Regions from separate parts of the Azotobacter tropicalis genome, predicted to be linked through region 1. Evidence: riboswitches for the same ligand, from Rfam matches in the RefSeq annotation. Region 1 holds a riboswitch; the other holds the start of a gene.
What was found. Region 1 has a riboswitch for cobalamin ahead of Atro_RS03340 (cobaltochelatase subunit CobN). Riboswitches for the same ligand answer to the same signal wherever they lie in the genome.
Positions count from the first base shown of each region.

Region 2: it holds a riboswitch for cobalamin, as region 1 does, so the genes downstream of both, btuB (TonB-dependent vitamin B12 receptor) here and Atro_RS03340 (cobaltochelatase subunit CobN) in region 1, are expected to answer to the same signal.

Region 1 is NZ_AP046059.1:758,431-773,296, reverse strand. It holds gene Atro_RS03405 (IS630 family transposase) at 1-486, opposite strand, end outside; one part of gene Atro_RS03400 (IS5 family transposase) at 560-1,074, opposite strand; one part of gene Atro_RS03400 (IS5 family transposase) at 1,074-1,413, opposite strand; one part of gene Atro_RS03395 (IS5 family transposase) at 1,509-1,839, shown strand; one part of gene Atro_RS03395 (IS5 family transposase) at 1,839-2,311, shown strand; gene Atro_RS03390 (SCP2 sterol-binding domain-containing protein) at 2,517-2,831, opposite strand; gene Atro_RS03385 (histidine phosphatase family protein) at 2,888-3,598, opposite strand; gene sohB (protease SohB) at 3,802-4,824, shown strand; gene Atro_RS03375 (transposase DNA-binding-containing protein) at 5,032-5,130, shown strand; partial or broken gene Atro_RS03370 (IS3 family transposase) at 5,426-6,567, shown strand; gene Atro_RS03365 (IS5 family transposase) at 6,646-7,404, opposite strand; gene Atro_RS03360 (DUF934 domain-containing protein) at 7,525-8,022, opposite strand; gene Atro_RS03355 (nitrite/sulfite reductase) at 8,006-9,664, opposite strand; gene Atro_RS03350 (DUF2970 domain-containing protein) at 9,884-10,105, opposite strand; gene cfa (cyclopropane fatty acyl phospholipid synthase) at 10,120-11,283, opposite strand; cobalamin riboswitch at 11,559-11,691, shown strand; gene Atro_RS03340 (cobaltochelatase subunit CobN) at 11,798-14,866, shown strand, end outside.
Region 2 is NZ_AP046059.1:1,138,446-1,153,311, forward strand. It holds partial or broken gene cobD (threonine-phosphate decarboxylase CobD) at 1-52, opposite strand, end outside; gene cbiB (adenosylcobinamide-phosphate synthase CbiB) at 45-953, opposite strand; gene bluB (5,6-dimethylbenzimidazole synthase) at 950-1,600, opposite strand; gene Atro_RS05260 (cobyrinic acid a,c-diamide synthase CobB) at 1,628-2,920, opposite strand; gene cobO (cob(I)yrinic acid a,c-diamide adenosyltransferase) at 3,135-3,746, opposite strand; gene Atro_RS05270 (hypothetical protein) at 3,743-4,327, opposite strand; gene btuB (TonB-dependent vitamin B12 receptor) at 4,375-6,228, opposite strand; cobalamin riboswitch at 6,326-6,555, opposite strand; gene Atro_RS05280 (SIR2 family NAD-dependent protein deacylase) at 6,635-7,369, opposite strand; gene Atro_RS05285 (glutamine amidotransferase) at 7,474-8,181, shown strand; partial or broken gene Atro_RS05290 (C40 family peptidase) at 8,193-8,707, opposite strand; gene Atro_RS05295 (C40 family peptidase) at 8,850-9,422, opposite strand; gene Atro_RS05300 (NAD-dependent deacylase) at 9,770-10,537, opposite strand; gene Atro_RS05305 (DNA-3-methyladenine glycosylase I) at 10,661-11,332, opposite strand; gene Atro_RS05310 (3-deoxy-7-phosphoheptulonate synthase) at 11,424-12,503, opposite strand; gene ttcA (tRNA 2-thiocytidine(32) synthetase TtcA) at 12,971-13,795, opposite strand; gene Atro_RS05320 (Yip1 family protein) at 14,081-14,680, shown strand; gene Atro_RS05325 (SprT family zinc-dependent metalloprotease) at 14,848-14,866, shown strand, end outside.

The DNA.
Region 1 (14,866 bases):
GACGATATCCTGCACCTTGTCGACAAAGGCAGGATCGGTGGACAGCTTGAAGGTGTGCTCCAGGTGGGGCTTGAGCCCGAAGGCTCGCCAGATACGCTGTACGCTCGCCGGTGAAATATGGGTGGCCTTGCTCATCCGGCGCGAGCTCCAATGACTGGCATCGTCGGGCCTGGTCTGCCGCACCCGGTCGACCACTTCCTGGACCTTTTCATCACTGATGCTGCGTGGGCGGCCTGAGCGCGGCTCGTCATTGAGGCCTTGCAGGCCCAAACGGGCGAAGCGAAGGCGCCACCTCGAAACGGTTTGCGCCGTAATGCCAAGCCGTCGAGCAATGGAAGAGCCGGACTCGCCTCGAGCGCAGGACAGAATGATCTCGGCGCGCAGCTGCATATCGGCAGGCCCCTTGTGCCTGGCTCGGCGGCGGGTGAGTTCGGCATGCTCTTGTTCGGTCAGTTCGATCCGAACGGCTGGGCGGCCTGTTTTCATCGCATGCCCTCCGAAAAACTCTGTCAGCTCCGCGGTAGACAAGATTTATCCTGAGTAGTTGTGATTCACCACACTAGGGTTTGTCTGAAAAGTCGGCACGCAAGCATTTTTCAATGCAGGCCAGCGTGACCATGGCCTTGAAACTGCTGGCCAGCTTGTCATAACGGGTGCAAAGACGGCGCTTTTCCTTGAGCCAACTGAACAGTCGTTCAATGGCGTTGCGCTTTCGGTACTGCGGTCTGTCAAACAGGCGAGGCAAGCCCGGTCGAGGCTTACGGTGCATCTTGCGTAAGGGAATGATGGGCTTCATGCCATACCGGTCGCAGTAGTGGCGCAGGCTTTCGCTGTCATAGCCCTTGTCGGCCAGTACATACCGGCAACGCTTGCGCGGACGACCCTGGCTGCCAGGCAGGCTGATCTGCTCAAGCAAGGGCATGAAATAGCGCGAGTCGGCGTCCTGCCCGGGTGAAAGCATCACGGCCAGCGGATACCCGTTGCTGTCACAGGCCAGATGAAGCTTGGTGGTCAGCCCACCACGGCTTCGGCCGAGACATTGGTGCTGTGGCTCTTGCGGGCCCCTTTTTTTCTCGCACCGCTGGCGGCTCTGGTGGCTCGAATCGACGTTGAGTCGACCATCCAGGTATCCAGGTCGATAAAGCCATCCTCACGCAGGCGCAGATGCAGATGCCGCAGCACCTGCTCGAAGGTGCCGTTGTCACGCCACAGCCTGAAGCGCTGATATACCGTCTTCCAGGGGCCATAACGCTCGGGAAGATCGCGCCACTTGGCCCCGGAGCACAGAATCCAGAAGATGCCGTTGAGCATCTGGCGGTCATCTCGCCGAGGGCGGCCCATGCGTTGAGGGGGAGAAACGGTGGCTTCGATCATCGCCCAGCGCTGGGCGGAAATCTCGTAACGGCCTGACATGGCTGTGCTCGGAACAACGGAGGCGGCATTTTAGCCGGACCGACTTTTCAGACAAAACCATCCTTAGCTCCGGCCCGGAGTGAGACAATCCGGGCATGAAGCATCGAATTCAAATCAGCGAAGAGCTCTGGTCGCGCATCCAGCCACTGCTGCCTGCAGTGAAACGATCTCCCAAGGGCGGGCGGCCACGGTTAGATGATCGGCGCGCTCTCAACGGCATCGTGTTCGTACTGAGCACGGGCATTCCCTGGGAAGACCTGCCCCAGGAGATGGGCTGTGGCAGTGGCATGACCTGCTGGCGCAGGTTGCGGGACTGGCAGGAGGCTGGCGTCTGGCAGCAGTTGCATCAATGGCTGCTGAACGAGCTGCGACAGGCGGACAAGCTCGACCTGAGCCGAGCCAGTATTGATGGTGCCTGCGTCGCCAGCCCCCGGGGGGGTCGGAAACAGGCCCTAACCCGACAGATCGAGGCAAACTCGGCAGCAAACGCCACCTGATCCCTGACAGGAGCGATACTCCGCTGGCGCTGTGTGTCACCGGAGCCAACCGCCATGACTCCATCGTGTTCGAGTCACTGGTCGATGCCCTGCCTGCCATCCGGGGCAAGCGCGGCCGGCCGCTACGCTGGCCGACCAAGCTGCATGCTGATAAGGCTTACGACTGCCGACGCTGTCGCGAGCACCTGCGCCAACGGGGCATCAAGTCCCGCATTGCGCGCAAAGGTATCGAGAGCAAGGAACGGCTCGGTCGGCACCGCTGGGTCGTCGAGCGGACCCACGCCTGGCTGGCGGCCATGGGCAAGCTACGAACGCGCTTCGAACGGCGGCTGGATATTCATCTGGCCTTGTTATGTCTGGGGTGTTGCGTAATTTGCATCAGACAATTAGCGAGGTTTTGATAGCGGCTCTTAACTCAATCTCTTGAGCTGTTGCTTTCGTTTGAGTAGAGTGCTCTTGGTGCGGATGTCTTCCTACACATTGATAAGTCCAATGAGAGGGACTTTGAAGCTTTTATCCATGCTTGTTCGGCGCTTTCGGAGACTTGGTTCAGTTAGCGGATCCAATTCTCCGAAAGGATCTCGGACGAGCAATTCTAGATCGGAATTAGAACGGAAACAGCTCGCTTAACTTCATGGCTAATTTCACATCGCCCTCTGCACGTAGCTTACCAAACATAAAAGCCTGCATACCGCCGATTTCACCAGTAGTAATACCCTTGAAAGTTTTGCTGTCCATGATCAGAGTGACATTGGGCTCGTCAGCATCACCATGGTGGACTTCACAGGTACCATCCTTGACGATCAAATAATGATTATCGGCATCCTTGATTGTGAACTGGAAGATCAAATCCAGGCCGGAAGCAGCGCTGGAGTCAAATCGGGATTTCATGGTTTCGATGATGTCGGCAACAGAAGTCATTTTTTGATCCTTTTAAGGGTAGGCTTAAGGTAGTAGTCGTAAAAAAGCTTCAAAATTCATAGATAGGTGATGAGCTCCGGAGTCTGCATCATTTCCAGATGTGCATGGCTATTGAAAGACGTCAGAGTCACCACGTTGTCGTGGAAGCTTAACTGGCTGAACGAGGTATTGGCGATCTGCCAAGCAAATTCGAACGCTCTTTGAGCGGATACGCCAGCAGTCAGATGAAGCAGAGCGATGATGGGCCCGCCGGAAGTGAACACGGCGATCCGTGCTTGTGAGGGCGCCTCATCAAGCAGACGCTTCAGACCGCCTTGAACTCGTTCACGAAAACTGTTCCAACTCTCCAGTGTCGCTTTCTCGTGCCTGCCGGAAATCCATTGTCCAATGACTTGACCGAACAGCCGCTGGAAACTACTCGGTTGTGCAGCTGCCTGCTGCAAGGCTTGCTGCATATCTTGACGGGCAGGGAACAGGTCTGGCAAATGAGCCTGGAGCATTGCATCGATATTGATCTCATCGAAGGCTGGATCGGTTTCGATTACTGGGATTTTCATGCCGGCGAGGTGCAATTGTTCCAGTGTTGCGCTAGCAGTATGTTGTTGACGCCTGAGCGAACCACTGATACAGCGATCAAAACTAACTCCTAGGCGACCGAGGTGAGCGCCAAGTATCTCAGCCTGGCGCTTGCCCAAAGGCGAGAGCACGTCGTAATCAAGGGCGCCGAACGAGGCTTGCCCATGTCGAATCAAGTAGATGCTACCCACGTCCCTTTCCTTGTGGTTCTTGTTATTTTTCCGAGGTTAGGAGGGCGGGCGGAAGGCTGTCAATGCTTGGTTCTGTATCGTCCATAGGGACTTTACTTCCTTTTATCATGCTGGTCGGGGCATAACCCACTCGGTATGCTCGAAAGCTTCGACAACGCTCGTGTCCGGGTGTTTTATTGGTGTATTGGATCAAGGGGATGGCTGTGGAGTTTCTTCTCGATTATGTTGGCTTTCTGGTCAGAACCCTGACAGTGTTGGTGGCTGTTGTGGTGATATTGATCACCATTTCGACATTGCGCAGCAGGAGCCGTCACAAGAGCGATGGGCATCTCGAAGTGCACAAGCTCAATGATTTTTATAAGGCCCTGCGGGAAAGCTTGGAACAGGTAGTACTGGACAAAGAACATCTCAAGGCCAAGCGCAAGACGGAAGCCAAGGCTGGGAAGCAAGACAGGAAGGCGGGCAAGGTAAAGCCTAGAGTCTTTGTACTGGATTTCGATGGTGACATTCGAGCTACCGCTACCGATAAGTTGCGTCATGAGGTGACCGCTGTGTTGAGCATGGCAAAGCCTGAAGACGAAGTCGTGCTGCGTTTGGAAAGTGGTGGGGGCTTGGTGCATAGCTATGGCCTGGCTGCTTCTCAGTTGGGTCGTATTCGTCAGGCAGGTGTACCGCTGACGGTGTGCGTCGACAAGGTGGCGGCCAGTGGTGGCTATATGATGGCCTGTATTGGCGAGCGAATCCTCTCAGCACCTTTTGCCATTCTCGGCTCCATCGGCGTGGTGGCTCAGTTGCCAAACCTGCACCGGCTGCTGAAAAAGCACGATATTGATTTCGAGGTGCTTACTGCTGGAGAGTACAAGCGCACTTTGACGGTATTCGGTGAGAATACGGAGAAGGGCCGGGAAAAGTTCCAGGAGGATCTGGAAACCACCCATGAGCTCTTTAAGAACTTCGTTGCCCGTTACCGGCCGCAGTTGTCTATCGATGAAATCGCCACTGGCGAGATCTGGCTCGGTCAGAGCGCTCTGGAGAAGCAGCTGGTCGATGAGTTGATAACCAGCGATGAATACCTGGCAGGAAAAGCCGATAGTGCGGAGCTGTTTCAACTGCACTATGCCGAGAAGAAAAGCTTGCAAGAGCGCTTCGGCCTAGGGGCTGCCTCTGCCGTGGATCGCATTCTCCTGAGTTGGTGGGAGCGTCTGAATCAGAGTCGCTACCAATAATCGAAAAAAGACAGTAATCGATCCATAAGCCTTTCAATTATCCTCATCTGCGGACGGCCCATATGGGCTTGTGACAAGAGATCACCCCCATGATTCATGGGGTGGCATCGAAACACATAGTCGAGACGCCCCATGGATCGCTCTGTCTTGGCTGACGCCTCCTGGGTTGAACGGGAGCTCGCCGGCTCGACGTTCTAGGACGAGCGTCTGGGCCGGAGGGCTGGACGCTTGCTGCAAATGGCGAGTGCCGTGGGAGAATCCATTCCGCTGGCATGCCAGGATTGGGCGAATATCAAAGCGGCTTAGCGCTCTCTTTCCGGCACTGCAGTAGGCGAGGCTCGGATTCTGCCCGGGCATTTCCAGTCGACGCGCATTCGATGCTCCCCGGCTGGTCTTTCTTCAGGATACGACCCAATTCTTATGCAAGCAGGCGCATCCCGAACAGATCGGCACTCTCACCCCTATCTCCGCTCGGAAAAGCGTTGAGTCTTTCGGGTCCGTCACCTGGCAATATCGTTCCATAGTGAGGTGTAATGGCCTAATGATTCTGGACACCCCCGATAGGGCGGTACGCTACCGCCACACAGCGAGGTAACAGAATATGGCTAAACGATCTTTCTCCACTGAGTTCAGGCACGAAGCAGCAGCCCTCGTGCTTGATCGCCACTACAGCGTGACCGAGGCCTGCACGGCGATGGGTGTCGAACCGACGGCCATGCGCCGCTGGGTCAAACAGCTCCGGCTCGAACGTGACGGCAAGAAGACGCCGAAATCAAAGGCGATGACGCCGGAGCAGCAGCGCATTCAGGCGCTGGAAGCCCGTATTCGCCGGGTCGAGCGGGAGAACGAAATCCTAAAAAAGGCTACTGCGCTCTTGATGTCCGACTCGCTCGATCGGTGAGCCTGATCGGCATGCTGAGCACACAATTCCCGGTCATCGAGCAGTGCCTGACCTTCGGCGTTGGACGTAGCAGCTATTACCAGCAGCGCAGCCGGTAGGCCCGGCGCAATCCCCGTCGGGATCGCCTGCGGGCCAGGCTGGTCGTGCTGCACGAGCGTAGCCGGGGCTCGGCAGGAGCCCGCACACTGGCAGCCGCGCTACGCAGTGAAGGCCAGGTTGTTGGCCGTTACAAGGCGGCCCGCCTGATGCGAGAGGCCGGTGTGGTCAGCACGCAGCAGCGTCGCCATCGTTATCGGCTGGCTGTGGAGGAGTCCGTGATTGCACCCAATCATCTGCAGCGCTGCTTTGATGTGAGAGTCCCCAATCAGGTCTGGTGTGGTGATGTGACGTACATCTGGGGTGGAAATCGCTGGATCTATCTGGCAGCAGTGTTGGATCTGCACGCAAGACGTCTGGTGGGCTGGGCCCTGGGTAGCAGCCCGGACTCAACACTGACTAGTCGCGCCCTGAACATGGCCTTCGAGGCACGCGACAAACCCAAAGAGCTGATGTTTCACTCCGATCAGGGCTGTCACTACAGCAGCCGGCAGTTCCGCCAGACGCTGCAGAAACACGGCATCATCCAGAGCATGAGCCGGCGCGGCAACTACTGGGATAACGCCCCGATGGAGCGCTTCTTTTGCAGTCTGAAAACCGAATGGATACCTGCCAGCGGCTATGGCAGCCCGGCTGAAGCAGAGTCCGATGTACTGCGCTACCTGACCTGCTACTACAACCAGATCAGGTTGCACAGCAGCAACGGCTACAGGACGCCGGTGGCCATGGAGGCGCTGGCGGCCTGAGCTCCTAAAACTGTGTCCAGAATTAATTGACCACTACATGGCCGAGAGCACTACTTATGGCTAGGTTCTGTTGACGTATCAGCGCAGCCATAGCAAAACAGCCGCAAAAGCCAGCATTCCCTTGAAATGGCTGGCCCTCTTCTCATAGCGAGTGGTGATCCGCCGGTAGTGCTTCAGCTTGCCGAACAGGCACTCGATCACGTGCCGCTCCTTGTAGAGATGCCAGTCGCAGGAGCGTTGCTCGATGCGGTTCCGCCTGGCGGGAATGACGGCCTGGATCTGGCGCTCCTTCAGCCAGGCCAGAAGCGGGTTGGCGTCATAGCCCTTGTCGGCCAGCAGTGCCGACGTGGCGATCCCCGCCATGAGTGGGATCGCCTGGCTGATATCGGCCGCTTGGCCTTCCGTCAGGATGAAGCGAATCGGTAACCCCAGCGCATCGGTCAACACATGGATCTTGCTGCTGAAGCCTCCTCGCAAACGCCCCAGTGCCTCCTGGGCCGCAGTACTGCTGGCCGCCCCGGCTGCACAGGCATGGGCACGCACGACGGAGCTGCCAATGCAGACGCGCTGAAGGTCGGCGTCCCGAGCCAGTACCGAGTGAAGCCGGTCCCAGATGCCGAGCCGGCACCAGCGGGTGAAGCGTTTGAAAACGCTGTTCCAGGAGCCGAGGCAACGAGGCAGCATCCGCCATTGAGCGCCGCTGCGTAGTATCCAGAGCACCGCCTCGACAAAGCGGCGACAGCCGAGAGTACGGGTCAGCCGGATCCCCTTCGTGGCGCTCAGCAGACTTTGGATACGGGACCCGTCGGTATCGCTCAGACGGCTTCTGTCAGTCATGGCAAAAGCCCAGTTTTAGCACTGGGCTTGCGTCAACAGAACCTAGTTGAAAGATTCATGGAGCGCTTTCAAAAGAAAAGCCCCGCTTAGCGGGGCTTTTCGTTGAGGATGGCTTGAGCTTCAGCCTTGCCGGCGGCGAAACAGAGGTGCTTGGTTGACAGCAGCCTGATAGCACACCGAGAAGTCCTGCAGGCTCTGCAGAGCGTCGTGGGGATCGCGATCCGGGCGAATGGCGAAGGCATCGAAGCCACAGCGTTGCATGAAGAACAACTGGTCGCGGAGCACGTCGCCGACAGCGCGGATCTCGCCCTGATAGCCATAGCGCTCGCGCAGCAGGCGGGCACTCGAATAATGGCGTCCATCGGCGAAGCTGGGGAAGTTCAGGGCGATGACCTGGAAATTGCCAAGGTCATCGGCGATTTCCTCTACTTCCTCGTCGCTGTCCAGCCACACGCCAAGACCGCCATCGCGGACTTTCAGGGCATGGGCATGCTCGCGCCACAGCGCCAGAGGAACGATCAGATCATCGGAGTTGGACAGGCCGTCGAGCGTGGCGTCCTTGTCCAGCAGATGCCAGGTTTCGTCGATCACCTGGCCGTTTTTAATGATTCGCTGCATAAACGCGCTCCTTGAACGGTTCGATGCCGATGCGGCGGAAAGTATCGATGAAACGCTCGTCTTCGACGCGCTTTTCCACATAGACGGTAATGATCTTCTCGATCACCTCGGCCATTTCCTCTTGGGCGAAGGATGGGCCGAGAATCTGGCCCAGGCTGGCATCACGGCTGGCGCTGCCGCCGAGAGACACCTGGTAGAACTCCGCGCCCTTCTTGTCCACGCCGAGGATGCCGATGTGACCGACGTGATGATGGCCGCAGGCGTTCATGCAGCCGGAGATGTTCAGGTCGAGTTCGCCGATGTCAAACAGATAGTCGAGATCGTCGAAGCGGCGCTGGATAGCCTCGGCGATCGGGATCGACTTGGCGTTGGCCAGGGAACAGTAGTCGCCGCCCGGGCAGCAGATGATATCGGTCAGCAGGCCGACGTTCGGGGTGGCGAAACCCAGCTCGCGCAGCTCGCTCCACAGTTCGAACAGGCGGGCCTGTTCGACGTCGGCCAGGATGATGTTCTGCTCGTGGGAGTTGCGCACCTCGCCGAAGCTGTAGCGGTCGGCCAGGTCGGCGAGGGCGTCCAGCTGCTTGTCGGTGATGTCGCCCGGGGCGATGCCGGTGGGCTTCAGCGACAGGGTCACGGCGGCATAGCCCGGCTTCTTGTGGGCGAACACGTTGCGCGTGCGCCAGCGGGCAAAGCCCGGATGTTCGGCGTCGAGACGGGCGAGGGCGGCGTCCTGAGCCTCGAGGGTCTGGTAGGCCGGATCGACGAAGCAGCGGCTGATGCGCTCGACTTCCGCCTCGGTGAGGGTGCTCGAACCGTCCTTGAGATGGGCCCATTCGGCATCGACCCGCTCGGCGAATACCTCCGGGGTCAGCGCCTTGACCAGGATCTTGATGCGCGCCTTGAACTTGTTGTCACGGCGACCATAGCGGTTGTAGACCCGCAGCACGGCATCCAGATAAGTCAGGAGGTGCTGCCAGGGCAGGAACTCGTTGATGAAGCTGCCGACGATCGGCGTCCGGCCCAGGCCGCCGCCCACGGAAACCCGGAAGCCCAGCTCGCCGGCACCGTTGCGCACGGCCTCCAGGCCGATGTCGTGCACCTCGATGGCGGCACGGTCGTTCACGGCGCCGTTGACGGCAATCTTGAACTTGCGCGGCAGGAAGGCGAACTCCGGATGGAAGGTGGACCACTGGCGGATGATCTCGCACCAAGGGCGCGGGTCCACCAACTCGTCGCGGGCCACCCCGGCGAACTGGTCGGTGGTGGTGTTGCGGATGCAGTTGCCGCTAGTCTGGATCGCATGCATCTGCACCGTTGCCAGCTCGGCAAGGATCTCCGGGACCTCCTCCAGCTCGGGCCAGTTGAACTGCACGTTCTGCCGGGTGCTGATGTGGGCGTAGCCCTTGTCGTAGTCGCGGGCGATCTGGGCCAGCTTGCGTAGCTGGCGGGAAGACAGAAGCCCGTAGGGCACGGCCACGCGCAGCATGGGAGCATAGCGCTGGACGTACAGGCCGTTCTGCAGGCGCAACGGACGGAATTCCTCTTCGCTCAGCTCGCCGGCCAGGTAACGGCGGGTCTGGTCGCGGAACTGGCGGACCCGGTCCTCGATGATATGTTGATCGTACTGGTCGTATACGTACATGAAGTGTCCTGTCGGTCAGGCTGCTTACTGCTTTTTTCGCGCGAACGGCCGCGCACCGCATTTCGGAGAGCTGGCCACAATAACAGCTCAGAGTTATACATAAAAGTAATGTTTATCTATAACGCTAGAGTTTTTAGTTATTGCATGGTGCACGAGAGTACTTCATGGCCCGAGGTTCGACCCGAAGCGGCTCTGCGGCGAGACAGGAAGGGATTTGGTTCAGGCTTGCGCCAGATGCAGGATCAACTTGACCACGCCGATCAGGACCAGCACGAACAGGACGGTAAATCCCACGCCTAGCAGGATGAAATGGCCGGGTTTGCCCCGGGAGAAGTCCCGTGCCCGGTTCTTGCCGCTTTGCACGCCGAGGGCAGCGGCCAGCACGCTGTGCAGCATCTGCCGGAAGGTCAGGGGCTTGTCGTCGTCATGCTCATCGGTCATGGGGGACCTCCGCTTCAAAGCAGCGGGCGCCGGTAGCCGCCCGGTACGCCGTTCTTCGACAGCACATACTGCCAAAGCTGGAGATTTCGGGCCCGGAAGGCGCCGGCACAGGACAGCAGGTAGTAGCGCCACATGCGCCGGAACCTTTCGCCCAGTTCGGCGGCGAAGCGCGGCCAGGCTGCTTCGAAGTTGGCATGCCAGGCCATCAGGGTCCTGTCGTAGTCGGCGCCGAAATTGTGCAGATCCTCGAGGAGAAACAGACCATCCAGCCCATCGCCGATCTGGCCCAGTGAAGGCAGATCGCCATTGGGGAAGATGTAGCGATCGATCCAGGGATCCGACGTCGAGTGGCGCTGGTTCTTGCCGATGGTGTGCAGGAGGAACAGGCCGTCGTCGGTCAGGCAGCGCGTGGCGACCTCGAAGAAGCGGCGATGGTTCTTGCGCCCCACGTGCTCGAACATGCCGATGCTGACGATGCGGTCGAAGCGGCCCTGGATCTCGCGATAGTCCTGCAGGCGGAACTCCACGGGCAGCCCGGCGTAGCGCTCCCGGGCCCAGGCCTGCTGCTCCCGGGAAATGGTCACCCCGACGCACTGCACGCCATAGCGCTCCGCGGCATAACCCATGAAGCTGCCCCAGCCACAGCCGATGTCCAGCACGCGCATGCCACGTTCCAGGCCGAGCTTGCGACAGATCAGTTCCAGTTTGGCCTCCTGGGCTTCGGCCAGATTGCCGGCGCTCCGCCAGTAGCCGCAGGTGTAGGTCATGCGCGGGTCGAGCATGGCCGCGTAGAAGTCGTTGCCGAGATCGTAGTGGGCCTCGCCGACCTGCCAGGCGCGCCGGCGACTCTGCAGGTTGAGCAGGCGCGCGCGCAGCACATAGAGGATCAGCCGCGTCGGCTTCACCTGCTGGTCGATGCCGGCACGCAGCAGGCGGAAGAAGAATTCGTCCAGCCGCTCCGCTTCCCAGGCGCCTTCCATGTAGGCTTCGCCCAAGCCCAGATTGCCTTGGGCGAAGACCCGCTCGGGCACTCCGCCGGCCTTGAGCTGCATGTCCCAGGGGCGGCCACCGTCGATGCGGATGTCGGCCTGCTGCAACAGCTCGACCGTCAGGCGGTGTAGCCCGGAGTCCTGCGAAAGGTAGCCGGACCCGGCGTTGAAGGTGAATTCTCGGCTCATGGTTGTCCCATCCTTGCCTCGCTCTGGCAGAGCAGTCCCGAGGGGTACCCCGAAAGCTGTCCACTACCGGTCGAGGCAATGCACCCAAGCAAAGTCAGATTAGGCAGGGACTGGCAGGACGGCCAATAATCCGTAGCAAAGACTTTGGAAAACCGCCAGCGAGGCGGCTCCGCCAGTGCCTCGGCAGCTGGCCGTCGCCAGCGGCTGTACCCCGAGTCCTTGGCCTTGCTCCATTGCGGCCTGCCGCGTAAGGTGGCGCCCCTGCCGGCCTCGGCCGGCGACATGGAGACTGTGGTGCCCGGATCGAGGTCCGGGGTAAATGGGAAGTCAGTCCAAGCTGACGCTGCCCCCGCAACGGTAGGGCCGTTCCACGGTCGAGCCCGACACCAGCCCGTTCTCCCGAAGCAGGTCGCGGTGGGCGGCCGTGCGGTCGCCAGCTGTGGTCGTTCCGGTGCCTTGCCGCCGATGCTGCGTCCGTTTCACGTGCCCACCGCCTTTCGATCCGGGATTGGGCATGCCATCTCTACTTTTCCTTCGCCGCTTCGGCCTGGTTCTGCTGCTCGGGCTGCTCGCTCCCTGGGCCTCGGCGGCGCAACTCAACGCCATCGTTTCCCGCTACAGCGCCGCCGAGTTCGCCGGCGCGGTCGAGCAGTTCCAGCACCAGAATCCGCATTGGCAAATCAGTGCGCGCACCCCGGAGCAGCTCGCCGAACTCGACGAGCCGGCACTGCGCACCTGGCTGGGCGAGGGCCGGGCGCTGCTCGGCGTCGGCCTGTTCGGCGCCGAGGTGGAGCGTCTGGGGCCGTTGCTCGGCCAGGTCGCGCCGGCGGACAGCTTCCTCATGCACAGCGAGCATGCCCTGGTGCAGCTCAGTCGCAGCCGCGGGCAGCCGCTGTTCGATTCGCGCGAGACGGTCGAAACCCTCGGCCGGCTGCGCCCGCAGGGCGAACTGGCCGGCTGGATCGCCCGCCAGCAGGCCGAACATCCGCGCCAGGCCGAGTGGATCGCCGCGCGCAGCTACTGGCAGGCCGGCGGCATCGACAACATCGCCGGCCTCTTGGCCTGGCTGGCGGCCCGCCATGACCCGGAGGTGAAGGTCCCGGCTGTGCAGGCGCGCCCGTCGCTGCGCTTCCAGCAGCGTGGTGCGTTGCGCAGCGAGGGCGAGCTGACGTACTCCGGCGACGCGCTGGTCGCCGTGATCGACCACGGGCGCGCCGACCGCGCCGGCGACCGCGAGCTGAACGACGCCCTCTGCCAGCGCCTGGAAAGCCGGGGCCTTTCCTGCGTCAGCCTGTTCGCCGACTGGGGGCCGGGCTCACTCGCGGCGGTGCGCTGGCTGAAGGAGGGGCGACACCCGCCGCTGGGCGCCATCGTCGTGCTGCAGGACTTCGTGGTCGGCGGCGGCGAGGGCCGCGAGGAGGTCACCGGGCTGTTCGAGCAGTTGAACGTACCGGTGCTCAAGGGCCTGCGTCTGGAGGATCGCGACGAGACCGGCTGGCAGCTGTCCGGCGACGGCCTGGCGCGCGACAAGGTGCACTACCAACTGGCCATGCCCGAGCTGCAGGGCAGCAGTCAGGCCACGGTGCTGGCGGCCTGGCACGAGCGCCAGGAGGATCCGCTGTCGGGCATCCGCTTCGGCGTCGCCGCGCCGCTGCCGGCCCAGCTCGATGCCTTCGCCGCGCGCATCCAGCGCTGGCGCGCACTACAGCAGAAGGCCAATGCGGACAAGCGCCTGGCCATCATCTATTACAACCACCCGCCGGGCCGGCACAACATCGGCGCGGACAACCTCGACGTGCCGGAGTCGCTGTTCGAGATCCTCACCCGGCTCAAGACCGAAGGTTACGACACCGGCCCGCTGCCCGAGTCGCCGGCGGCGCTGCTCGATCTGCTGCAGGAGCGCGGCGTCAACCTGCCGGAGCAGGGCGACGCCCTGGCGGCCATGGCGGGCAAGGTGCAGAGCCTGAGCGCCGAGGACTACCGCCGCTGGTTCGCAACCCTGCCGGCGGCACTGCAGGCGGAGATGGTGCAGGGGCCGCTGGGCTACTGGCACGCCCAGCTGCGCCGCGCCCTGGACAGCGGCCGCAGCGAGATCGCCCGCAGCCTCTTCGAGAACGGCTCCGGCGAGCTGCATCATGTGCTGGATGGCGTGGCGCATCCGGCGCGTTCGCGCGCTCTGGACCTGCTGGCCCAGCTCGAAACCCTCTACCGTGCCGCCCTGGACGCGCCGGGACAGGCCGACTGGGCGCAGGCCGAGGCGCTGGTGCAGGCGCTCGCCGCCACCGGCATCGAGGGGCTGCGCGGCTGGGGCGAGGTGCCGGGACGGGTGATGGTGCAGGGCGAGCGCCTGCTGCTGCCGGGCATCCGCTTCGGCAAGGTGTTCGTCGGCCCGCAGCCGCCGCGCGGCTGGGAGATCGACCAGGAACTGCTGCATGCCAACCTGGTGTTCCCGCCGCCACACCAGTACCTGGGCTTCTACCACTGGCTGCGCGACGGCTTCCGCGCCGATGCGCTGATCCACCTCGGCCGGCATTCCACCTACGAGTTCCTGCCGCGCCGGCGCGCCGGGCTGAGCGACGAGGATTACCCGCTGCAGGTGGTCGGCGACTTGCCGAGCATCTATCCCTACATCGTCGACGGCGTCGGCGAGGGCATCCAGGCCAAGCGCCGCGGTCTGGCGGTGATGATCGACCACCTGACCCCGCCGCTGGTGGCCACGCCGCTGTATGACGACCTGCTGCGCCTGCGCCAGCTGATCGAGAGCTTCGAGGCCGGCAGCGGCCAGGTCGACGGTCCGGCACGGCGCGCGACCATCGCCGAGATCCGCCGGCTGATCGGCAGCGCCGGGCTGGAGCCGGAACTGCGCCAGTCGATGGCCGAGCCGCTGGCGGCACGCGGCATCGCTTTCGAGCAGGCCGACGACGACCTGCTGGTGCACGAACTCGGCCACTACCTGACAGCCATCCAGGAGCGCTTCATGCCCATGGGCCTGCACGTGTTCGGCAAGCCCTGGCAGCCGGAGGCGGTGGATACCCTGATCAGGTCCATGGGCGAGGGCGGCGAGGCCTTCCGCCCGGCGCTGGTCGACTCGCCGCGGGCCGAGATGGCGGCATTGCTGAATGCGCTGGACGGCCGTTTCGTCGCTCCCGGCAAGGGCAACGACCCGATCCGCACCCCCGAGGCGCTGCCGACCGGGCGCAACTTTCACGCCCTCGACAGCAGCCTGCTGCCCAGCCGCATCGGCTGGCGCATCGGCAGCGAGATGGCCGCCAAGGCACGGGCGCGCCCGTTACCGGCGGACGGCCGCGAGGCGGTGATCCTCTGGGCCTCGGACACGGTGCGCGACGAGGGCGCGATGATCGCCTTCGGCCTCGAGCTGCTCGGCGCCGAGCCGCAGTGGAACAGCCGCGGCATCGTCGAAGGCATCCGCCTGCGCGAGCTGGCGCCGGACGAGCAGCGCCGCGACCTGCTGTTCACCACCTCCGGGCTGTTCCGCGACCTCTATGCCGACCAACTGGCCCTGCTCGAGCGCGCCGTGCTGCTGGCGCTGAACGCCTCCGCCGAGCGCATCCGTCGCGACTAC
Region 2 (14,866 bases), 380 kb from region 1:
GGATGCCGTAGCGCTGCGCCGCGGCGCGCAGACGGCCGCCGTGCTCAAGCATGCAGCCAGTCTCCGAGCAGGACGAGCGCCAGCCAGAGCAGCACGCCGTGCTGGAGCAGGCGCCAGGCCGCGGCGATGGTCCCGGCATCAGCCGGGCCGCCGGCACCGAGGGTCGGGCGCTCGTGCCGCGCGCCGTGGTAGACCGCCGCGCCGCCCAGCTCGACGCCCAGCGCGCCGGCGCCGGCGGCCATCACCGGGCCGGCGTTGGGGCTGTCCCACAGCGGCGCCTGACGGCGCCAGCAGGCCAGGGCGAGGCGCGTCCTGCCGAGCAGCGCGTAGGTCAGCGCGGCGAGGCGCGCCGGGACATAGTTGAGGAGATCGTCGATCCGCGCCGCGGCCCAGCCGAAGCGCTCGAAGCGCGGCGTACGGTAGCCCCACATGGCGTCCAGGGTATTGGCCAGGCGGTGCAGCACCACCCCCGGCGCGCCGGCCACGACGAACCAGAACAGCGTGGCGAACACCGCGTCGCTGCCGTTCTCCAGCAGCGACTCGCTGGCCGCGCGGGCCACGCCGCCGGCATCCAGCGCCGAGGTGTCGCGGCTGACCACCCGGCCCACGCCGCGGCGCGCCGCCGCCAGGTCGCTGCGCTGCAGCGCCTCCAGCACCGGCCGGGCGTGTTCGCCCAGGCTGCGCAGGCCGAGCGCGGCGTAGAGGGCGAGGATCGCCAGCAGCTCGCCGACCAGCGGCAATTGCGTCAGCAGGCCGGCGAGCAGGGTCGGCGGCAGCACTGCCAGGGCCCAGGCGAGCAGACCGTCGAGGCGACGTCCGTGCCCCGCCGCATTGAAGCGCGCCTCCAGGGTAGCGGCCAGCCGGCCGAAGCCGACCAGCGGATGGAAACGCCGCGGCTCGCCGAGGACCGCATCCAGCGCCACGCCGGCGAGCAGGCTCAATCCCAGGCTCATGGACGCGCCCCCCAGCGGTTCTCGAAGACCAGTTCGGCCAAAGGCTTCTCCTTGGCCCAGCCCTGCTCGACCAGCATCGGCCGCGGGTAGAAGCCCGCCACCGGACCGAGGCAGAGCAGCGCCACCGGCTCGGCGCCGGGCGGCAGGCCGAGCAGTTCGCCGAGCGCCCGCGGCTCGAACAGCGACACCCAGCCCATGCCCAGGCCTTCGGCGCGGGCGGCCAGCCAGAGGTTCTGGATGGCGCAGGACAGCGAGGCGAGGTCCATCTGCGGCAGGGTGCGGCGGCCGAAGACGTGCGCCTCGCGGCCATCCATCAATGCGCCGACCAAGAGTTCGGCGCAGTCGCCGATGCCCTCGACCTTCAACCGCATGAACTCATCGGCACGCTCGCCGAGGGCTTCGGCGGTGCGCAGCCGCTCGGCCTCCACCAGCGCCTGGATGCGCCGGCGCAGCTGCGGATCGGTGATGCGGATGAAGCGCCAGGGCTGCATCAGGCCGACGCTGGGCGCCTGGTGCGCGGCATTGAGCAGCCGCGCCAGGAGTTCCGGCGCCACGCTGCCGGTACTGAAGTGGCGCATATCGCGGCGTTCGGCGATGGCGCGGTAGACCGCGGCACGCTCGGTTTCGCTGAAGGCGTGTGGATTCATCGCAAGTCCTGTGGATTCGCCCGCGCCTCAGGGTCGCAGCAGCGCGGCGGCCGCCTGCGGTGCCGAGGGCAGGTAGAAATGGATGTAGCTGGCGGTCAGCCGGCCGCGGCGGTAGACCGCCTCGGCGGTGCGCCGGTAGTTGGGGCATTCGCCGTGGGCGACGGGCGTCAGCGCGCAGGCCAGGGTGGAATGGTGGTAGCTGTGCCCGCGCAGGCACGCGCCGTCCAGCTCGACCTCCTGCAGCGCCAGGGCAGCCAGCTTCGGCTGCATCCGGGCTTCGCCGGGCAGCAGGCCGAGCATGGGCGCGCGCCGGCCGTCCAGATCGGTCAGGCCGTCGAGCAGGTAGAGCATGCCGCCGCATTCGGCGAGGATCGGCTTGCCGGCCTCGTGGTGGGCGCGGATCGCCGCGCGCAACGGCGCATTGCCGGCCAGCCGGTCCAGATGCAGCTCCGGATAGCCGCCCGGCAGGTACAGGCTGTCGACCGCCGGCAACGCGGCATCGTCCAGCGGCGAGAAGAACGCCAGCTCGGCGCCGAGCCGTTCGAGCAGCTGCAGGTTGGCCTGATAGAGGAAGGCGAAGGCGGCGTCGCGCGCCACGCCGATGCGTACCCCGGCGAGCAGCGGCTCGGGCGCCGCCGGCGCGGGCACGGCGAAAGCCACCGGCGGCGGCAGGTCGGTGCCGGCGCTGGCGGCCAGGGCCTCGGCGGCGGCGTCCAGGCGGGCGTCGAGATCGGCCAGCTCGCCGGCCTGGACCAGCCCCAGGTGGCGGCTCGGCAGCTCGATCCCGGCGCTGCGCGGCAGCGCGCCGTACCAGGGGAGGTGCGCCGGCAGGCTGCCCTGGAGGATCTCGCCGTGGCGGGCGCTGCCGACCCGGTTGGCCAGCACCCCGGCGAACGGCAAGTCGGGCTGGAACGTGGCCAGGCCGTGGGCGATGGCGGCGAAGGTCTGGGCCATGGCCGCGGCGTCGATCACCGCCAGCACCGGCACGCCGAAGCGCCGCGCCAGATCGGCGGCGGACGGCGCGCCGTCGAACAGGCCCATCACCCCCTCGATCAGGATCAGGTCGGCCTCCCCGGCCGCCTCCCAGAGCAGGCGCCGCGACTCGGCCTCGCCGACCATCCACAGGTCGAGCTGGTGCACCGGCGCGCCGCAGGCGCGGGCGAGGATCATCGGATCGAGGAAATCCGGGCCGCACTTGAACACCCGCACGCGCCGGCCGCGGTTGGCGTGATGGCGGGCCAGAGCAGCGGTGACGGTGGTCTTGCCCTGGCCGGAGGCCGGGGCGGCGATCAGCAGGGCCGGGCAGCGGCGCTCGTTCATCGATGCACCCCGCCGCGCCCACGGCAGGACGCCAACGAGACGGCCACGCCTTCCGTCATCGCGAATCCACTCGCGCCGACAACAGTGCCGAGCGGCCGTAGGGTGGATGGCCACCCCGTGGAAAACCGCGCAGCGTTTTCCACCATTGACCTTACGGTGGGTAAGGCTGCGCCGTTACCCACCCTACAGACGCCGCTCACATCCACTCGCCGCATCAGAACTCGATCCCCTTCTGCGCCTTCACCCCGGCCTGGAAGGCGTGCTTGACCAGGCTCATCTCGGTCACGGTGTCGGCCGCCTCGATCAGACCGGGCGGCGCGCCGCGGCCGGTCACTATCACATGCTGGTGCAGCGGCCGCGCCTGGATGTCGGCGAGCAGCGGCTCGAGCTCCAGGTAGCCGTACTTCAGGGCGATGTTCAGCTCGTCGAGCAGCACCAGGTCGATCGACGGATCGCCGAGCAGTTCGCGGGCCACCACCCAGGCCTCGCAGGCCTTGTCGATGTCGCGCTGGCGGTCCTGGGTCTCCCAGGTGAAGCCCTCGCCCATCACGTAGTAGCGCACCTGCTCGGGAAAGCGCCGGAAGAAGGCCTCCTCGCCGGTGGTGGCAGCGCCCTTGATGAACTGCACCACGCCGACCCGCAGGCCGTGGCCGAGGGCGCGGGCGGCCATGCCGAAGGCGGCGCTGCTCTTGCCCTTGCCGTTGCCGGTGTGCACCAGCAACAGGCCGTGCTCGTCGGTGGCCTGGGCGATCTTCCCGTCGACCAGCGCCTTCTTGCGCTGCATGCGCGCCTTGTGGCGCGCATCCCGCTCCGGCGATTCGCTCATCTGCGAGCTTCCTGCGCGTGCCGGGCCTTCAGGCGGGCGGCAAAGCCGGCGTAGAGCGCCGCGGCGAGGCCCACGTAGAGCGCCAGGCTGGCCAGGTTGCGCGGGTAGTAATCCAGCACGCGCTGCACGAACCCGACGAACGTCGGCTCCGGATAGCGGCCGGAGAAGAAGTAGAAGCCGCCGCCGGAGAACAGGTAGGCGACGAAGGCGCTGACGATCACCGCCAGGCCGAGCACGGCCAGACTGTCGAGCCGGTCCAGGCTGTCGCGCTGCAGAACGGCGAAGATCCGTCCGCCCAGCCACAGCGAACCGTAGGCCGGAACCAGCAGCCAGTAGGCCGGCGACAGACACCAGTCGCTCGCGCCCATCCAGCCGATGGCGACGAAATCGAGCAGCGAGGCCTCGAGGAACAGCGCCGGAAACGCCCAGCGCGGGCGCAGCAGGGCGCCGGCGAGGAAGAACACCGCCCAGGAGGCGCTCGGCAGGTTGAGGGTGGCGAAGTGATGACCACGGGTCACGGCCATCAGCAGGGCCAGCGCCACGCCGACGATCAGCTGGCTGCGGGGAGACAGGTTGAGCATGCTGCGTTCTCCTTCTGGGTGGTTCCGGCCCGCCGGCCGGCGGCGCGTCACAGCGCCTGGTAACGGACGGTGAGGTACACCGCCTGCCCCGGCTGGTTGTAGTCCAGGGCGGTTTCGTAATCGGCGTTCAGCAGGTTGGCGACGCGCGCCTGCAGACGCCATTCGGGGGTGATGCGATATTCGCCGCGCAAGTCCACGGTGGCATAGCCGGACAGCTCGTTGTCGTTGGCCACATCGTCGTAGCGCCGGCCTTCGGCATGCAGCGTGGCGCCAACGGCGAAATCGCCGAGGCGCCGGTCCAGCTCCAGGTTGAACATCTGCGAGGCGCGGCGCGGCAGTTCGTTGCCGTCGTTGGCGCCCGAGCCGCTGTTCTCCGGCTCCAGCAAACTGTAGTTGGCGCCCCAGTCCCAGCCAAACGAGCGGCCGCCGACCTCCAGCTCGAGACCGCGGATGCGCGCCTCGTCGAGGTTCGCCGGACCCTGGATGGAGGAGTCGTAGACGATCAGGTCCTTCACCTTGGTGCGGTAGGCATTCAGCGACCAGTGCCCCCAGCCGTGCGTGCCGGCCAGACCGACCTCCAGGCTGCGCGAAGTCTCCTCGTCGAGGTCGGCGATGCCGTAGAAGGGGTAGTACAGCTCGTTGAAGGTCGGCGCCTTGAAGGCGCTGCCGTAGCTGACGGTGGCGCGCAGGGCGTCGGTCAGGGCGTAGCCGTAGGCGACATTGCCGGTCTCGTGCTGGCCGAACTGCTCGTTGTTGTCGCGGCGCAGGGACACCTGCCAGTCGTGGCGGCCGTATTCGCCGAGGTACTGGATGAAACCGCCATTGTTTTCCCGCGAATCCTCGTCGTAGTCGGTGCTGCCGTTGACCTCCTCGCGCTGGTAGTCGACGCCCAGGGTGAGGATGTGGCCCTCGGCCAGGGTCAGGTCGTTCTGCCAGCTGGCACTGTCGCGGCGGCTGTCGAAGCGCGAATAGAAGCTGCCGTCCTGGTAGGTATCGGACTTGTCCTCGTTGCGTCCGGCCTGCAGGGTGACCTGCCAGAACGCCAGCGGGCTGAAGCGCGCGCGGCCGCTGACCACGTTCTGCTCGCCGTCGGCGTTGGCCGAGAAGCCGGCGGTGCCGCGGCGGTTCACCTGGTCGTAGTCGTTGTGCGACTTGGCGCGCAGGAAGGTGCCCTCCAGTTCCAGGCCGTTGTCGAAGCGCCAGCCGGCGCGCAGCGCGGCGGAGTGGTTGCGGTAGCCGTCGGCGTCGCTCTCGTAGCCGCTGGCTCCGGGACGCTTGACGTTGATGCCGTCGGTGTCCTCGCTGCTCAGGGCCAGGCTGTACCAGCCGTGGGCGTTGCCGCCGGAAACCCCGGCGCTGCCGGTGTAGGCGTCGTGGGTGCCGTAGCCGGCGGAGAAGAACGGCTTGGGCGCGCCGTCGCCGCCCTTGCGGGTGAAGATCTGGATCACCCCGCCGATAGCCTCCGAGCCGTACAGGCTGGAGCGCGGCCCGCGGACCACCTCGATGCGCTCGATCATCTCCACCGGCAGATCCTGCCAGGCGGCGGTGCCGGTGGTCACCGAGCCGACCCGCACGCCGTCGATCAGCACCAGCACGTGGTCGGACTCGGTGCCGCGCAGGTAGACGGAGGTGTTCTTGCCGTGGCCGCCGTTGTTGGCGATGGACACCCCCGGCACCTGCCTGAGCAGCTCGGGCACCGACTGCGCCTGGCTGCGCTCGATGTCGTCGCGCTCGATCAGGCTCACCGCGGCGAGGCTGTCGCGCAGGGTCTGGGCGCCGCGCGCGGCGGTCACCACCGTGGCGTCGAGGGTCAGGGGCTCGTCGGCCGCCTGGGCCGGGGAAAGGGAAAAGAGGCCCAGCAGCGCGGACGCCACCGGCCCGAAACTGGGCTTGCGTATCAAGATGGTTCTCCGCCGCGCCACCCGCACGGCCTGAAGGCTGCGAAAGCGGGCGGAAGACGCGAACAGGCGGCGAACCGGCCTGCAGCGCCCTCGGCGCCGCCAGAAATCGCCACAGGCCGGTCTCCGGGCTCACGAGCGAAGCGCCATGCGGCGGCCTCCGAAACCACGCCTTCCCGTGTCTCCTGGACACAGTGGCCTTACGGCGGTTTCGCGACTCGTCTACCGTTGCGGGGGCAGCGCCGGCCTTGCGCCGCGAATCGTCGCGGCACGCACCGGCTTCCCTGTTTCACCCTTCGTGCGAAGGGCACCTGAAGCGAGGCGCGCAGGGTAGTGGAAACACCGGCCGGGCACAATGAGACGGATCGTCCGGCATCATGAGATCCGCTCATGTTGCGATGGCCGACGCTCAGTTATCCAGCGCGGCCAGCAACTGCGGCAGGACGCTGCCGGCCGGGCCGTGCAGGCAGAGGTCGGCGTGCCGGCTGAGCGGGGTCGGCTGCGGGTTGATCTCGACCACGAAGGCGCCGCGGCGCTTGGCCGAGAACGGCAGTTCGGCGGCCGGATAGACCAGGCTGGAGGTGCCGACGCTGAAGAACAGCTCGGCCTGCAGGCCGGCTTCGCTGGCCCGGGCCAGCACTTCGCCCGGCAGGTTCTCGCCGAACCAGACCACCGCCGGACGCAACAGCCCGCCGCAGGCGCAGTGCGGCAGGCTGTCGAGGGTTTCCGGCCAGGCGCCGCCGTCGGCCTCGCAGCGGAAGCACTTCAGCCGGTGGAGGTTGCCGTGCAGCTCCAGCGGCGCCGCGCTGCCGGCGCGCTGGTGCAGGCCGTCGACGTTCTGGGTGATCAGCGTGACCCCGGGCAGCCGCCGCTCCAGCGCGGCGATGGCCAGGTGCGCCGGGTTCGGATCGGCGGCCAGGCACTTCTCGCGGCGCCAGGCGTACCACGCCCAGACGGTGCGCGGATCGGCGCGAAAGCCCTCGGGGCTGGCCAGCTCTTCCGGGCTGTAGCGCGCCCAGAGCCCGGTCTGGGCGTCGCGGAAGGTCGGAATGCCGCTCTCGGCGGACACCCCGGCGCCGGTGAAGAACACCACGCGGCGGGCGTCGCGCAGGCGGCGGGCGAGATCGGAAAGGGCATCGTGCATGCTGGAACTCCTCAAGGGTCGTTGGCGGCCCGCCGCTCTCGACAACCGGCCAGCCCTTCGCATAGGTTGCCTTCTTACACCCACAACATGGAGCCGGTACAGGCATGAAAACCGCCATCGCCATTCGCCACGTCGCCTTCGAGGATCTCGGCGTCTTCGCGCCCGTGCTGGAAGAACGGGGCTACCAGATCCGCTATGCCGATCCCGGCATCCTGGATGCCGGCGAGCTGGCCGCGCTGGACGTGGAGGCGGCCGACCTTCTGGTGGTCCTCGGCGCGCCCATCGGCGCCTACGACGAGGCCACCTATCCGTTCCTGCTGGCGGAGCTGGAACTGCTCGCCCGGCGCCTGCGCAGCGGCAAGCCGCTGCTCGGCATCTGCCTGGGCGCCCAGCTGATCGCCCGCGTCCTGGGGGCGAAGGTCGCACCGATGGGCGTCAAGGAAATCGGCTTCGGTGCTCTCCAGCTGACCACGGAAGGCACCGCCGGCTGCCTCGGCGCGCTGGGCGATGGCGGCACCGTGCTGCACTGGCACGGCGACATGTTCGAGCTGCCGCCGGGCGCCACCCTCCTCGCCCGCACCGAGACCTGCCCGAACCAGGCGTTCAGCCTCGGCAATGCCGTGCTGGGCCTGCAGTTCCACCTCGAGGCCGATCCCGCACGGATCGAGCAGTGGCTGATCGGCCATGCGGCGGAACTGTCCGCCAGCGGGATCGATCCGGCGACGATCCGCCGGCAGGCGAAGGAAGTGGGAGAGGAACTCCGCCGGCGCGGGCAGCAGGTGCTGCGCGACTGGCTCGCCGGACTGGCCTGACGGCCCGCCCGTCAGGGCTGGCGCGCCACCGGCATGGCGCGGAGCACGCGCCGGGCGCCCAGGTAGCGGCCCTGCCAGTAGCCGTCGGCCAGGCGGTCCAGGCGCACCGTGCCGCCGCTGGAGGGGGCGTGCACGAAGCGCCCCTCGCCCACGTAGATGCCGGCGTGGCTGACCCGGCCGCTGCCGTCGGTGGCGAAGAACAGCAAGTCGCCGCTGTGCAGGGCCTCGGGCCGCACGCCGGGCGCGCGCATGGCGAGCATCTCGCGGGTCGAGCGCGGCAGGCGCAGGCCCGCCTCCTCGCGGTAGACATAGCCGATCAGCCCGCTGCAGTCGAACCCGGAGTCCGGGGTATTGCCCCCCAGCGGTAGGGCGTGCCGACCAGCCCGAGGGCGCGGACCAGCACGTCCTCCGCCGCCGGCGAGGGGGGGCCGAGGTCGGACGATCCGTGGGGCGAGGGAGAGCGAGCGGAACAGGCCGCGAGCAGTGCGGCGAGAAGCATCAGAGCGAGGCGGGCCTGATGGGGCATGGGCGACAGTCCGATTGTCGAATCGCTCTACTCTGCCGGCCCGGCGCAGCCCGTGCAAGCCGCCAGCGCTGTCGGCCGAATGGCGCCCATATGAAAAGGCCCGATCACGTTGCCGGGATCGGGCCTGGTCGAAGCCGGAAACTCACTCGTCGTGGGAGGCCAGCACCAGGGCGCGCTTGGCCTGCAGATAGCTGGCGCTCCAGTAGTCGTCCTTCAGGCTGTCCACCCGCACGCCGCCGCCGCGACGGCTGGCCGAGTGGAGGAACTGACCGTCGCCGATGTAGACGCCGACATGGCTGACATTGCCGCGGCCACGGTTGTTGAAGAAGATCAGGTCGCCGGGGGCCAGTTCGTTGCGGGCAACCCGCGGGGCGTCGAGGGAGATCATCTCGCGGGTCGAGCGCGGCAGCTTGATGCCCGCCTCTTCGCGGAACAGGTAACCGATGAAGCCGCTGCAGTCGAAGCCGGAGGTTTCCGAGCTGCCGCCGTAACGATAGGGCGTGCCGAGCAGACCGAAACCGCGCACCAGAATGCTGTCGGCCAGCGCCGGGAAACGGTAGCCGTCGTTCAACGCGGCCAGATCCTTTTGGCTGGGCTCCTGGAGCAGGGATACCCGCTTGGGCGCGGTGAAATCCTGCTGCGGAGCCTGCCCCGCGCAGCCGGTCAGGAGAACGGTGAGCGCCACGGGCACGAAGGTTGCGAGACGATTCAGCATGGGCAAACGCTTATCTAAAGGTCCAATGGCCGGCGAATATGCCTGTGACGAGAACGATTTACAAATTTCCCCTGTGCGGATTGTGACAAAAGAGGCGTTTTCGCCCCGGAGATGGAGCGGCAATGTCGTATTCCCGACACATCGGCGCGACACCACGACAATCGCCACAATCCCAGCAATTACGCGGGCTCCAGCCTGGATGAACGGGTTTTTCGAGGGGAATTTCGGGACTGTCGGCGCGTGTCGCCCCTGCGACAACCCGTCGCAAAATCATTTTGCCAGCACCGCTGCGTTTTCGCGGTCGTCGCGGCCTGACTTCGCCCATCCCCCCAGGCGGTGGAAAAGGGTCAGTCGCGGGAAAGACGCTCGACCAGGGCCGGCAGGACCTGGGATGCCCGCCGCGGCAGATGGACATCTACGATGTCGCTGAAATCGGTGCGTTGCGGATTGATTTCCGCGGTGAAGCCGCCCGTCTGCCAGGCGCATAACACCGGTTCGACGATATAGGGAAAGCTCGCCGTGGTGCCCACCGCCAGCACCGCGTCGAAACCGCGGGCGAGCTGCTCGGCGAGGATCTGGCAGGCGTGCGCGGGGAGCATTTCCTCGAACAGCACCACCGGCGGACGGAGCACCCCGCCGCACTGCGTGCAGCGCGGCGGCAGGGGCCGCTGCAGGTGCGCGAGCAGGTCGTCGCTGCGCCTTCCGCAGTTCTGGCAATACAGGGGGGCCAGCTCGCCGTGGATCTCGATCAGCCGCTCCGCCGGCGAACCGGCCGCGCGGTGGTAGCCGTCGATGTTCTGGGTCAGCACCCAGCAGCCGGGCTTGCGCCGCTGCAGCTCGGCGATGGCTTCATGGCCGGCGTTGGGCCGGGCCGCCAGGCAGGCCCGGCCCAGCTCGGCGAGGTATTTCCAGCACAGCGCCGGGTCGCGCTGCAGCATGCTGGCGGACAGCGCCGCCTCGATCGGCAGGCCCTCTGCCGTGCAGCCGTTGTAGAGGCCGCCGAGGCCGCGATAGGTGGGCAGGCCGGAGTCGGCGGAAAGCCCCGCCCCGCTGATGACCAGGATGCGCTCGGCGCGCCGCAGCGCCCCGGCGATCCGCTCGATGCCGTCTTCCATGCAACCTCCTTGCGGCGGCCCCTTCCCTGTCCGCCCGTGCCCGAATCAATGCCCGCCTCAGTGAAGCCCAGGAAGCGCCGGAAGGAAAAGGCCTCCGGTCGCCTTCCCGCAGCCGGCGTGTCCTCAGTGATTCACCGTGTGGGCGAGCAGCACCGACAGCTGGCACAGCGGCCGACCGCTTTCCGCCTGCCAGCGGTTGAAGGCGGCCTGTACCGCGGCCAGGTCCTTCTGGCTGCTCGGCGCCTTGTCGACGATGCCCTGGGCCTTGAGCGCGGCGACCACATCCTCGGTGGGAATGAAGGTGTCCTTGCCGACCATGCGCAGCAGGCGCGGCGCCGACAATCCACCGAGCTGGTTGCCGTGCCTGGCCAGGTATTTCCACAGACCGACGATGTCGGAAGCCGGCCAGTCGGCGATCAGTGCGCCGAAGCGGCCCTTCTCCTGGACCACGTCCAGCACGAAACGGGCGTTGCGCGGCACGCTCCCGAGCTTGGCCAGGTGGCGGATCAGCCGCTCGTCGTGCATCAGCCGCTCCAGATGCTCGTCGCCCATCAGCACTACCTTGTGCGGATCGAAGCCGAAGAAAGCCTCCTCGAAGGCCGGCCACTTGGCGTCCACCAGGCTGTGCTTGAGGCCGGCGCGAAAGACCCGCAGGGCGATCAGCGACAGGTAGCGGTCATCGGGAATCGCACGCAGCTCGTCGGCGCTCTTGGGCTGAGGCAGCCGCGCCTCCAGCGCCGCCGCCGAGCCGAAGCGGTTGAGACAGTATTCGTGCAGCCAGTGGTAGTCGCGCATCCTGTAGGTCCGGTCCGGGAAAAGCGGCGGCACAGGTTGCCCTCAGGCGGTGCCGCCCCGCAAGTGCGCCTCGCTGCGGGACGGCCGCGACTCAAACGCGCAGGCGCCGGGCCGCCTCCCGCAGCGCCCGTTCGGTGGCGCTCCAGCCGAGGCAGCCGTCGGTGATCGAAACGCCGTAGCGCAGTTCGCCGGACAGCGGCTGGCAGCCGTCGAACAGATGGCTTTCCAGCATCACCCCGCGCAGGCTCGCATCGCCGGCCAGGCGCTGCGCGAGCACGCTGTCCAGCACGGCCGGCTGACGCAGCGGATCCTTGCCGCTGTTGGCGTGGCTGCAATCGACCATGATCCGCGCGGCGATGCCCTGGCGCTCCAAGGCGTGGCGGGCGCCGGCGACGCTGGCCGCATCGTGGTTCGGCCCGCCGTGGCCGCCGCGCAGCACCAGATGGGTGTCCGGGTTGCCGCGGGTCTGCAACAGGGCCGGATGGCCCAGCTCATTGATGCCAAAATGCCGATGGGCATGGGCGGCCGAGCGCATGGCGTCGCAGGCGATGCCCAGGCTGCCGTCGGTGCCGTTCTTGAAGCCCACCGGCAGATCCAGGCCGCTGACCAGCTCGCGGTGGATCTGCGACTCGCTGGTGCGCGCGCCGATCGCCGCCCAGCCCAGCAGGTCGTCGAAGTAGTTGGCCGCCAGAGGCTGCAGCAGCTCGCTGGCCAGCGGCAGGCCCAGCTCCAGCATGTCCAGCATCAGCCGGCGCGACAGCCGCAGGCCTTCGGCCATGTCACCGCTGCCGTCCAGGTGCGGGTCGTAGACCAGCCCTTTCCAGCCGACGGTGGTGCGCGGCTTCTCGACGTAGGCGCGCATCACCAGCAGCAGCTGGTCGTCGACCTGCGGCGCCAGTTCGGCCAGGCGCGCGGCGTACTCCAGGGCGGACTCGGGATCGTGCAGCGAACAGGGGCCGACCACCACCAGAAGGCGCGGGTCATGGCCGTCGAGCACCGCGCGGATGGCGGCGCGGTCGGCCTGGACGCGTGCGGCGAGCGCGCAGTTCAGCGGCAGGCGCTGGCGCAGCACGGCGGGGCTGGGCAGCGGCTGGGCGCTGCGGCGGGCAGGAATGGACTCGGCGGTGGCGAGCGAGGGGGTAGCAAGCTGGGCGGAAACGGATGCATTCATGATCTGGCGGTCCTTGGCCGGCGCGGGCGATCCCGCGGCGGCACTAGTCGGTCGTTCGTTGCAGGGCTGTCGGGACGGCGGTGGGGCGGCTAAATCGCCAGTCATGGCGGCAAGGGCGGTAAGTGCAGCGATAAACGATCATCGGTGACTCCTCGTGATGCAGGCCTTCTGGCGGCCGGAAAAACAAAACCCCGGTCGGGTTGCCGACCGGGGGTTTGCGAAAACGTCTGGTGGCGACCCTGTTTGCCGGGGCGCCTGCGGGGTATCAGGCGCGCCTGTGGCTAAACCAATACCCGAAGTAATAACCGGCAGCCGCGACCTGCCGCGCACGACCCGGCGCAGTGCGCGCGGCACCGGCGTGGACGAGGGACGGAAGATCGAGGCTGAGCGGCATGCTGTTCTCCATGAGATGCCCGAACCTTACTCCAGCGGCCCGGCGGTTTTCAACCGGGCCGTGCGGCTGAGGCTCACAGGCTCATCACATCGACGAAGCGCGGCGCGGCGTTATCGTCGATGCGCAGATTGACGAAATCGAACAGCTTGCGGTCGGCCAGCTGCGAGGGATGCACGTTCTGCAGGGCGCGGAACATGATCTCGGTGCGCCCCGGCGACTGGCGCTCCCAGTCGCGCAGCATCTCCTTGACCACCTGGCGCTGCAGGTTCTCCTGGGAGCCGCAGAGGTTGCAGGGGATGATCGGGAACTCCTTCAGCCTGGCGTAGGCCTCGATGTCCGTCTCGCTGCAGTAGGCCAGCGGGCGGATCACCACGTTGCGCCCGTCGTCGGAGAGCAGCTTGGGCGGCATGGCCTTCAGGGTGCCGCCGTAGAACAGATTGAGGAAGAAGGTCTCGACGATATCGTCGCGATGATGACCGAGGGCCATCTTGGTCGCGCCGATCTGGTCGGCGAAGGTGTAGAGGGTGCCGCGGCGCAGGCGCGAGCACAGCGAGCAGGTGGTCTTGCCTTCGGGAATCTTCTCCTTGACCACCGAGTAGGTATCCTTCTCGATGATGTGGTACTCGACGCTGATCGACTTCAGGTAGGCGGGCAGCACGTCCTCGGGAAAGCCCGGCTGCTTCTGGTCCATGTTCACCGCGACGATCTCGAACCTGATCGGCGCCACCTTCTGCAGGTAGAGCAGCACGTCGAGCATGGTGTAGCTGTCCTTGCCGCCGGACAGGCAGACCATCACCTTGTCGCCCTCCTCGATCATGTTGAAGTCGGTGACCGCTTCGCCGGCCAGGCGGCGCAGGCGCTTCTGCAGCTTGTTCTGATTGACCGAAAGGGTGCCCATGGTGCTGTGAATCCGCGAAGGTACGAAAAGCCGGGCATTTTACGCGCAAATGATGCGCAACGGGCGCCGCGGCCCGACCCAACGCGAGTTGTCTCGCCGCCCTGTAATACTGCTGCGTTATCACCCCTCTTCCCAAGAGAGCAAATCACTCTAAAGCCGCGATCTGCGCGGCTTTCAGACCACTTCTATACTGCGATTGCAAGGTCGCGAGGCCGTGGGCGGAGCCTGTCGCAGGCGTGGCGGGCAATCGGAGCGGCCATTAAAAAAAAGAAGAGGAGAGCTGGCATGATCAACCACGTCTGGGGGCTGTTCACCCATCCCGGTCAGGAGTGGCAGGAAATCCGTGGCGAAGAGGAAAGCATCAGCCACATGTATCTCACCCATGTTCTGTTCCTGGCGGCGATCCCCGCCGTCTCGGCCTTCATCGGCACGACCCAGGTCGGCTGGAGCGTGGCCGGCGGCGAACCGGTCAAGCTGACGGCGGCGAGCGCGCTGCAGATGAGCATCATGACCTACCTGGCGATGCTCGCCGGGGTGGCGGTGATGGGCGGCTTCATCCACTGGATGGCACGCACCTACGACGCCAGCCCGAGCCTGACGCAGTGCATCGTGTTCGCCGCCTACAACGCGACGCCGCTGTTCGTCGGCGGCCTGGCGGCGCTCTTTCCCAGCCTCTGGCTGGCCATGATCGTCGGCACCCTGGCGGTCTGCTACACGACCTATCTGCTCTACGTCGGCCTGCCGACCTTCATGAACATCCCCCGCGAGGAAGGCTTCCTGTTCTCCAGTTCGGTGCTCGCCGTCGGCCTGGTCGTGCTGGTGGCGATGATCGCCATCTCGGTGATCCTCTGGGGCTTCGGCGTAGGCCCGACCTACATCAGCTGACCGCTCGGTCTACTTTTATCCGCAACCGCGAGGCCGCCCCAGGGGCGGCCTCGGTGTTTCTGCACCCAGGAAAGGAGCCGGAGAACGAGCCTGACAAACGGAGCGTCGAACCGCCCAGACCGCCGTCCGGCTTTCGGCATAATGGCGCACACAGGAGGTATCGCCCCATGCCCGAATCCATTCTTG